Regions from separate parts of the Paraglaciecola sp. 25GB23A genome, predicted to be linked through region 3. Evidence: predicted binding sites of a transcription regulator. Region 3 holds the regulator's gene; each other region holds the start of a gene.

Region 1 (3,290 bases), on a different contig from region 3:
GTGTCTATAAAACAAACAATCAACTCACATTTAAGCTTTTTGTATCCCTAAAACGCAACAAAGGCAGTATTAGCTGCCTTTGTTGTTTACCTTTTAGAAGAAGTCGCCTTACTTAGGCTCTTCTTCTTTGGTACTTTCTTTGGTTTTTGCTTTAATGTCCTCACGTACAAAGTCGGCATCTTCCTCAGGCGAATCCCCTACCACATCTTCTAGACGCACCTTGTCAACACTTCTAAAGGTGTTGATTGGACCAGCGAGCGCATACAAGGCAAAAGAGATAAACAGAACTAAGGCCGGCTCTGTTGCTACCACCACAAATATCAACATGATAATAAGTAGGGCAACAAAAGGGACTTTGCCATGTAAATTCAATTCTTTAAAAGAATTGTATTTAAAGTTGCTGACCATTAATAAACCTGCCACACCTGTTAATAATGCCACTACTATACCAACAGTGCTGCCATCAATCTGATATTCCACACCAACCCATACAAGACCAGCAACCAATGCAGCGGCGGCCGGACTGGCTAGCCCCTGAAAGTAGCGACTGTCAGCAATTCCTATTTGGGTATTAAACCTGGCTAATCGAAGTGCTGCACCAGATACATATATAAAGGCGGCTAACCAACCAATCTTGCCTAGGTCAGTTAAACCCCAGTTATACGCCACTAATGCGGGCGCCACACCAAATGACACCATGTCTGCCATTGAGTCATATTCAGCACCAAAAGCACTTTGAGTATTTGTCATGCGTGCCACTCGACCATCAAGCCCATCAAATATCATCGCAACAAAAATAGCGACCGCGGCGGCCTCAAAACGTCCGTTCATAGAAGAGACAATGGCGAAGAAACCCGAAAAGAGTCCAGCGGTGGTTAGTAAGTTAGGTAGTAGGTAGATACCTCTACGTCTTTGTTCAGGCATTTTAAAACTCCAAAATTTAGTGTTGGCAAGATATCACAGTCAAATAAATTATAAAGATACTAATAGTAATAAACCGTGAATGACACTTTCTCCCTTGGCTGATAAACACTTACATATGAGTATGTATACATAGCAGGCTAATAATATATTTAACAAGTGACGTTAAATAAAGACAATGAGTCCCGTTGTATACAGTTCAAGGCAATACTGTCAGGTATTTTTACACATTATTAGAATAAAAACCAACGATACGAGTTAAGCAACTGTTTTTAAAACAAAATAAATTTTTGGCTTTATTTTTGCTTACCGAAATCAAAGAGGGACTAACTCGAACTTTAGTAATTGGGGTAATAAAAATGAAGTTAATATCGATTTTGAAAAAAGCATGTGTTTTAGCGTCCATCGGATTTGCTGCTAATGCAACTGCTGGAACAACAACGTGGGAATGGCAATTAAATGCAGGGGCGGGCTCAAACGGCTCATCTAATCTTTCATCAACCGGTACAAATACAGACAATGCCACTACATTAAATGCTGATTTGTCAGCATGGGCTGATACAAATAACCGCAATGATGAAGGTATAGAAAGCGCTGGTTTCTATTATTATTCAGGAAATGGCTGGGGTATAGTCAATCAAGATGAAGACAGGAACGATTACCCAGGACATGCTTTCGATAATAAAAATGAAGGTGATGGACGAGATTACGACATGGCTTTAGTTAGTTTTGATACATCCGTTGAGTTGACATCAATTAATTTTGGCTGGATATATGATGATGCTGACTTCACAGTATTAGCTTTTTCTGGAGCGAATATTAATACCACATCACGCTCAACATGGTCTGATGTAGCAACATCTGGGGATTGGATTACTGTTGGTAATTATGATGCAAACTCAACTGGATATTATTCTATAAACCAAGGGGATATATCACAAGGTAAGATATCTTCGCAATACTGGTTGGTAGGAGCATATAATAGCATCTTTGGGCACACTCTTAATGACGAAGGCTCTTTAGGAACTGGTGCAATTGATGCCTTTAAAATTAAAGGTTTTAAAGGTAATACAACAACAACTCCTCCTACTGATGTCCCTGCGCCTTCTGCATTCGGGTTATTATTAGTGGGTGCTTTAGGCATCTATGCCCGCAGAACTAAAAAAACTGCATAATAAAATAGTAGCGTGACAAAAAAAGAGATGACTTTAGTCATCTCTTTTTTTTACCATCACATTTGAGGTGCTTATTTTTTATAAGCCAGCTTAATCTTATTCAACATTTCACAACATAAATGCGTTAATATTTCGGTCGATCAAGTTTAAGTTATTCCGTTCACTTATTTTAAGGTTTAAGCCATGAAGTTCTTTTTAAAGCCCATTATTATAACTTTCTTTTTGTTGAGTATTGCAATGGCGGCTCATTCAGCTGATAACTATTATGAATCGGCCTTACAGTCTTATCAAAATCAAGAATTTGATGCATCTTATATTTATTTAAAAAATGCTTTACAGGCGAACCCCAAAAACTTACCAGCGAAACTTCTTCTGGGTCAATTGATGACGCGAAATGGCTATTATGATGAGGCTATCAAAGAATTTCGACAAGCGCTTGAATACAAAATAGATATGAATTTGGTACTACAACCGCTCGGTAACGTACTAACATTTAATCAACAGTATCAAGACGTAATAGAATTGGGAAAAGGTTATAAACTTACAGACGAGAGCAATTTTGAATGGAAAATGCTATCTGCAAGCGCTTATAGTAGTTTGGGACAACCAGAACTTGCCAGAGCCGAATATAACCGCGCTATCCGCCTATTTCCAAACAACACCAGAGCCATTAATAGTTTGGCTTTTTTAGATTTAAGCGCAAACAAACTAGATAGTGCTGAGTTGGAAGCCAACCGTTCATTAAAGATAGCGCCTGGTGACCATCGCACTTGGCATCTAAAGGGAAAAATTACAGAAGCTCAAGGCAACATTACAAAAGCAATCGAATATTATCGCACTGCGTTGAAAATAGAACCCGAGGATCCTGTCACTAGGCGTTCTCTGGCCTATGCCTTAATTTCAAACAGTCAGTTGGAAGAAGCAAAAGTTATTGCTGATAGCATTATCAAACAAACCCCTGATGATCCCTTTGCTATGTTATTAAGCAGTTGGATTTTATCTAAGAATGAACAAGGTGAATTGGCTAATAATATACTAGATGATCTCAGTAGTAAGTTAACTTTGGTTAACGATTCAACTTTTGAAAAACAAGATTCCCTACTTTTTGTAAAAGGCATGACAGAATATGTGCAAGGCAACTTTGAGCAGGCACGCGTCACCTTGGGTAAGTACGTCAATAAAAATCGTCAAGAT
Region 2 (3,290 bases), on a different contig from region 3:
TGTTATGACTGGGATCTCATTAGAACCACCATTGATTTGTTGAATAATTAGGCGTTTCAATGCAATACGCACGGCTGAAACTAGTACGTCAGGATCATGACTTTTAGGACCATACTCACAAAGGGTTTGTACAATGCTACGCATATCTCTAATCGGCACACCTTCAGACAGCAGGGTCTGCAGAATTTTGACCACCGTACCTAGCGGTAATATATCTGGCACTAGGCCTTCAACTAGTTTGGGGCTATTTTTGGCCAGTAAGTCGAGCAGTTGCTGAACCTCTTCGTAGCCTAATAATTGATAGGCATTATTGGTCAACAATTGACTTAAATGGGTTGCTACAACTGTTGCCGCGTCAACGACTGTATAACCCAGTGTTTGAGCATGTTCGCGTTGACTGGCTTTAATCCATACGGCATCTAGGCCAAAAGCAGGATCTTTGGTTGCTTTACCTTCTACTTTACCGAAGACTTGTCCTGGGTTAATCGCTAGCTCATCATCGTGACTGAGCTCAGCATCCCCCACCGTGACACCTAACATCGAAATGGTATAACTGTTGGGGTTTAAATCTAAATTGTCGCGAATGTGCACGGGAGGAATTAAAAAACCCAGCTCTTGCGATAATTTTTTACGCACGCCTTTAATACGGGTTAATAATTCACCACCTTGGGCTTTGTCTACTAAAGGAATAAGACGATAACCAACTTCTAGGCCAATGGTATCAACGTGTTGCACATCATCCCAACCCAGTTCTTTAATTTCACTTGGTTGACGACTTTGTTCCGGCAAATTACTTAGTAATTGCGGTTCATTTGCAATTTGTTTGGCGCGCCAGTAAGTAAAGTAAGCGTAGCCTCCCACCACGGCACTAAAACCTAGAAAGGCCACATGAGGCATCCCAGGCACCACGCCCATAACAAACAAAATACCCGAGGTTATCCATAGCGCTTGTTGGTTACCCAACTGTTTAGTTAACTCTTGCCCCATATCTTGGGAGTCATTTTCCCGCGTAACAATAATGGCCGTTGCAACAGATAAAAGAAGTGATGGGATCTGAGCAACTAATCCATCACCTATGGTTAATAGAGTATAGATTTCAATCGCTTCACCAAAACCTAAATCATGTTGGATCATGCCAATAAATAGACCGCCAACAATATTAATTAACATGATAAAAAGCCCAGCTACCGCATCTCCTTTTACAAATTTCGATGCTCCATCCATAGAGCCATAAAAATCGGCTTCACTGGTCACTTCAATACGGCGTTTACGCGCTTCATCTTGATCAATAAAGCCCGCATTTAAATCGGCATCAATAGCCATTTGCTTACCGGGCATAGCATCTAAAGTAAATCTAGCACTCACCTCAGAAATACGGCCAGCACCAGCGGTAACTACCTTAAAGTTAATAATTAACAAAATAGCAAAAACAACGATACCTACCGCAAAGTTTCCGCCGATGACAACTTCTCCAAAGGCTTGGATTACCTTTCCTGCAGAGTCAGCACCTTCGTGTCCTTCCAGCAATACGATGCGAGTTGAAGCAACATTTAGAGCAAGGCGTAGTACTGTAGCAATCAGTAACACCAGAGGGAAAATACCAAAATCAACCGGCTTTTTAGTGAGCATTGCCACTAAAATAACCACTAAGGAGAGGGCGATATTAAAGCTAAATAATATATCCAATAAAAAGGCGGGCATGGGTAAAATAACCATGCCCAGAATAGCGAGCAAAACAATGGGCGCACCCAGTCCTGAAGCAACATTCTTTAATTGCTTTTTGTCGAACTGATTAAAATAACTGGCTAGTTCCATGAACGAAAGTTTGACACTTGTTTGCGATTACTTGTCAGAATGCAACTAGTAAGCCAAGTTGAGCTTGCTAAAAACACATGCTTATATTTTGAGCAAGACCTAAGTAATTAGGTCTTGCGCAGAGCAAACTTTGCTGACAATCAGCCTAACTAAGCATAAATTTTATAACGATATGCGATATCCGATATCCGATATCCGATAGTTTACCGTCTTAATTCTGGCGGGATAGGTAAGTCTTTTCTGAGTGGTTTAGGACGTTTTCCCTTACCATTTTTGTAGGCTTTTAATTGATAGACATAGGCCAATACTTGAGCCACAGCCATAAATAACTTTTCAGGAATCGCTTGATCCGCTTCAGTGGAATAGTAGATTGCACGGGCTAACATCGGTGATTCAATAATTGGCACTTCATGGGCATTAGCAATTTTTCGAATATGCATGGCCAGTTCATCTACGCCTTTAGCTACTACCGTCGGCGCTTTTGTTCCCTGTTTATCGTATTTTAGGGCAATGGAATAATGAGTTGGGTTAGTAACGACTACATCCGCGGTCGGAACCTCCTGCATCATGCGCCTTGCAGCACTCTGGTATTGGAGACGTCGAATGCGACTTTTAACAAGAGGATCACCATCGGAATTTTTGCGCTCATCCTTGACTTCTTGCTTAGACATTTTCATTTCTTTGTTATGTTTCCATGCCTGATAGGGCACATCAAAAGCGGCGATGGGTATCAGGGCGCAACACATGATTAAAAAGCTCCATTCGACCATATCCATGGCATGGAATAAATTCATTGGATACAATTCCATATCGATGTGTAAAGCTTCTTCATGGAAAATATTCATCGCAAAATAAGCCATAGCTGCAACAATGAAAAATTTAGCCAGAGCCTTTAATAGTTCAACTAAACCATTCATACCAAACATGCGTTTCAAGCCTGCTAATGGATTAAGTTTACTCGCTTTAACTGAGGCTGATTCCCAAGTAAAGTTGTAGCCACCCAACGCAATATTGCCATAAATACCGGCAATGGCCACAATCGTTAAAAACAGTAAAACAGGATAGCTGATCGTTTCAATGGCTAAACCCCAAGCCTGAAACATATGGTTATAGTCATAAGTTTCATCTCGAGATAAGGTAAAAGTGCGCTGGCTGATTTTGAAAAGTGCTTCAGCAATACTTGATCCCATGACGATAAAACCAATGCCACTGATCACTAAAACCAAGGCAGTAGAAAGTTCTTTTGAACGGGCAATCTGCCCCTTTTTTCGCGAATCATCGACCTTTTTTCCCGTGGGGTCTTCGGTCTTATCACTCTCATCAGCCATGGCTACTCTCCCTTATTGACAGACTTGCAGAAGTTGACACATCAACAACTGAGCCCGATCCCAAAGTACTTCAAAGTGATGGGTTAAATTATCCAAGGTAAGCCACATAATAAATAGCCCCATAATTTGCGCAATTGAAAAACCAAG
Region 3 (3,290 bases):
GTTCATTCGCCTGTTCTTCTGGAACCAATATTGCGAAAAAGATATCAACGGGTTGTTTATCGATTGCATCGAATTCGATGGGCGTATCATTGGTCATAACCACAGCAACCACTTTTTTGAGATCTTTTAAACGGCCATGTGGCAATGCAATTCCATTACCGATACCGGTACTGCCCATTTTTTCTCGGTTCATTAAACTGGCGAGTATCGTGGCCTGATCAATATCGACAATATGCTTACTCGCGATATTGCTGATAAGTTCGAGGATCCGTTTTTTACTGGTACCCTGCACTGCACATAAAGTGCAGTCAGGGTGAAGAACGTCTTTAATTTCCATTATTTACTGAGTCACTTAATGGCGTTTAGCTTTTTCCTTGTGCTTAATCACTTGTCTATCAAGCTTATCGATTAAAGCATCAATGGCGGCATACATGTCTAAATGTTCAGCATTGGCGAAAACTTCTGCGCCACTAAGGTGAAGGGTTGCTTCAGCCTTCTGATTCAGCTTTTCAACATTTAAGATGACATGTACATTATTAATATGATCATAGTGTCGTTCAAGTTTAGTAAATTTTGAATCGACATAATCGCGTAGTGAATCGGTAATTTCTAAATGATGACCAGTTAGGTTTATTTGCATATCGCCTCTTCCTTTTTTAATTTGCCTATAAAAGACTCTTACGTTGGTTAGACGGAGGGATCAATAAAGACTCCCTATATTTTGCTATTGTTCGCCGAGCCACGACTATGCCTTGGTCAGCCAACAGTTGAGCAATCTTACTATCACTCAGAGGTTTACTGGGTTTTTCGGCTGCGACTAATTTTTTAATCAATGCCCTAATTGCTGTTGAGGAGCATTCTCCTCCCACATCTGTGGCAACATGACTAGAAAAGAAGTACTTGAGCTCAAATATACCTCTGGGGGTATGCATATATTTTTGGGTTGTCACACGTGAAATAGTTGATTCATGCATATCCACCATTTCTGCGACATCATTTAACACCATTGGTTTCATCATTTCTGGACCATGTTCAAAAAAACCAATTTGCTGCTGTACAATGCAATTGGATACTTTGAGTAAGGTCTCATTGCGACTTTCAACGCTTTTAATAAACCATTTGGCTTCTTGTAAATGCGAACGGATAAATTGACTATCAGTACTATTTTTTGTGCTCTTGCTCATGGCCGCATATTGCTGATTGACATTGAGCTTGGGCAAACTGTCAGGGTTGAGTTCAACCATCCAACGGCCATTTTTTTTAGTCACGGAAACGTCAGGGATTACATACTCGGGTTCGCCGACAATAAGCGCGCTACCCGGCCTTGGATTCAGAGTTTGCAGAAGTCGCATTGCTTCACGCAACTCATCTTCTTTTAGACGAGTCTTACGCATTAAGGTACGGTAATCTTTGCTACCAATTAAGTCACAATAATCGGTAATAAGCATCTTGGCTTCAGCTAACCAAGGTGTTTCGATAGCAAACTGATTTAATTGGATCAATAAACATTCTTGCGGACTGCGTGAACCAGAACCGATAGGGTCAAACATTTGAATGCGTTTAAGTACACACTCCACTTCATCTAGTTCAATTTCTTCATCGTACAAACTAGCGAGGACTTCGTCCGCACTAATAGTCAGGTAACCTGACTCATCAATAGAATCAATAATGGCCATGGCGATAGAAATATCTGTATCACTAAAATGCGTGAGGCGCATTTGCCATAACAAGTGTTCTTGAATATTGTCGGTGGTTTCTCCCTGAAAAACTTGGTCGTCATCAACACTAAAGCTGCTTGAGGACATAGAGGGAGCTGATGACGCGCTAATGTATTCGTCCCAGGTGCTATCTAAGGGCAAATCTTGAGGAATATCATTGTTTTGTAATGCATCCCCAGTCTCAATAGTTGCAGCATCCACTTCGACCCGGTCGTTTGAGCCATCAGAACCAAAATTAGTTTCTAAAGCACTATCACCGGTGGGATTTTCGAAGGGGTCAGTTACTTCTAATAATGGGTTAGAATCTAAAGCCTCTTGAATTTCTTGTTGTAAATCCAAGGTAGAAAGTTGCAATAGCCTAATCGCTTGCTGCAATTGAGGCGTCATCGTGAGTTGTTGGCTAAATTTTAACTGTAAAGAGGGTTTCATTTACTTCTTATGCTTAGTCCGTTGGGGTTAATTTAACCGTGCGAAATATCATGCCATGCCATAGCTTTACTATAGCCTGAATTGCTCACCAAGGTATACATCTCTTACACGTTGATCACTTAATACTTCTTGTGAGGTTCCGGCAGCAATGAGTTCACCATGGCTGACGATATACGCTTTTTCGCATACATCGAGGGTTTCTCGCACATTGTGGTCAGTGATCAGCACGCCTATACCTCTATCGCGCAAATGTTGGATAATCTTTTTGATATCATTAACCGATATGGGATCCACTCCAGCAAAAGGTTCATCCAATAAAATAAATTTTGGCTCAGCCGATAAGGCCCTTGCTATTTCAACCCGACGTCGTTCGCCGCCTGACAAACTCATGCCTAAGCTGTTGCGAATATGATTAATATTAAATTCATCTAATAGTGCATCAGCCTGCATTTCTCTTTGTTCAGTTGAGAGCTCTTTGCGCGTCTGTAGTATGGCCATTAAATTTTGATATACCGTTAATTTGCGAAAAATTGAAGCTTCTTGCGGTAAATAACCAATACCTTGCCTAGCGCGCACATGCATTGGTTGCAGTGTGAGTTCCTGTTGGTCGATAAATATTTCGCCCTTATCTAAGGGGACCAAGCCTACAATCATGTAAAACGTGGTTGTCTTGCCCGCCCCATTAGGGCCGAGTAAACCAACAATTTGCCCAGACGATACTTCTATACTGACATCCCGCACTACTTGACGTGATTTGTAGGATTTTGCCAAATGGGTCGCTTTTAGAATGGCCATTATGGTTGTGGATCCTGTTCAGGAATGGTTTGGGTTTTGCTGTCTTTAGCTTCGGGCTGTAAAATCGTTATAACTCGGCCACTACCTTGGTCTTGACCTTGTGCCATGATTTGCTCAAGTTCCATGTTAAAAATAATCGAGTTGCCTTTGACACTACTACTATTTTGTTCTACTTCAGCATTCCCCTCTAGAGACAAGGTCCGTGTTTGGCGGTGATATTCAATTTTATTGGCTGTGGCATGCACCATTTTGCCATTTTCCTGACGTTGGGAATATTTAGCGGGTGAGCCCATCGCCACAAACACTTCTTTATCTTGACCTTTGCTGGCATCAATCTCCATTTCATCA

The links. Region 3 encodes sigma-54, which starts transcription at its own class of promoters, with help from an activator protein. Its sites were predicted from a motif close to GTTGGCACGNNNNTNGNNT; they were not measured.
Region 1: a site for sigma-54 is predicted at 1,211-1,229, ahead of xdp1 (exosortase-dependent surface protein XDP1). Genes of this name have one in related genera too.
Region 2: a site for sigma-54 is predicted at 1,855-1,873, ahead of flhA (flagellar biosynthesis protein FlhA). Genes of this name have one in related genera too.

The regions. Positions count from the first base shown of each region.
Region 1 is NZ_JBDYKM010000021.1:63,532-66,821, reverse strand. Features, by position in the region: gene pssA (CDP-diacylglycerol--serine O-phosphatidyltransferase) at 109-924, opposite strand; gene xdp1 (exosortase-dependent surface protein XDP1) at 1,281-2,096, shown strand; gene prsT (XrtA/PEP-CTERM system TPR-repeat protein PrsT) at 2,280-3,290, shown strand, end outside.
Region 2 is NZ_JBDYKM010000001.1:746,934-750,223, reverse strand. Features, by position in the region: gene flhA (flagellar biosynthesis protein FlhA) at 1-1,815, opposite strand, end outside; gene flhB (flagellar biosynthesis protein FlhB) at 2,019-3,143, opposite strand; gene fliR (flagellar biosynthetic protein FliR) at 3,156-3,290, opposite strand, start outside.
Region 3 is NZ_JBDYKM010000003.1:288,515-291,804, reverse strand. Features, by position in the region: gene ptsN (PTS IIA-like nitrogen regulatory protein PtsN) at 1-337, opposite strand, end outside; gene hpf (ribosome hibernation promoting factor) at 353-640, opposite strand; gene ABKW31_RS08550 (RNA polymerase factor sigma-54) at 666-2,147, opposite strand; gene lptB (LPS export ABC transporter ATP-binding protein) at 2,217-2,942, opposite strand; gene lptA (lipopolysaccharide transport periplasmic protein LptA) at 2,942-3,290, opposite strand, start outside.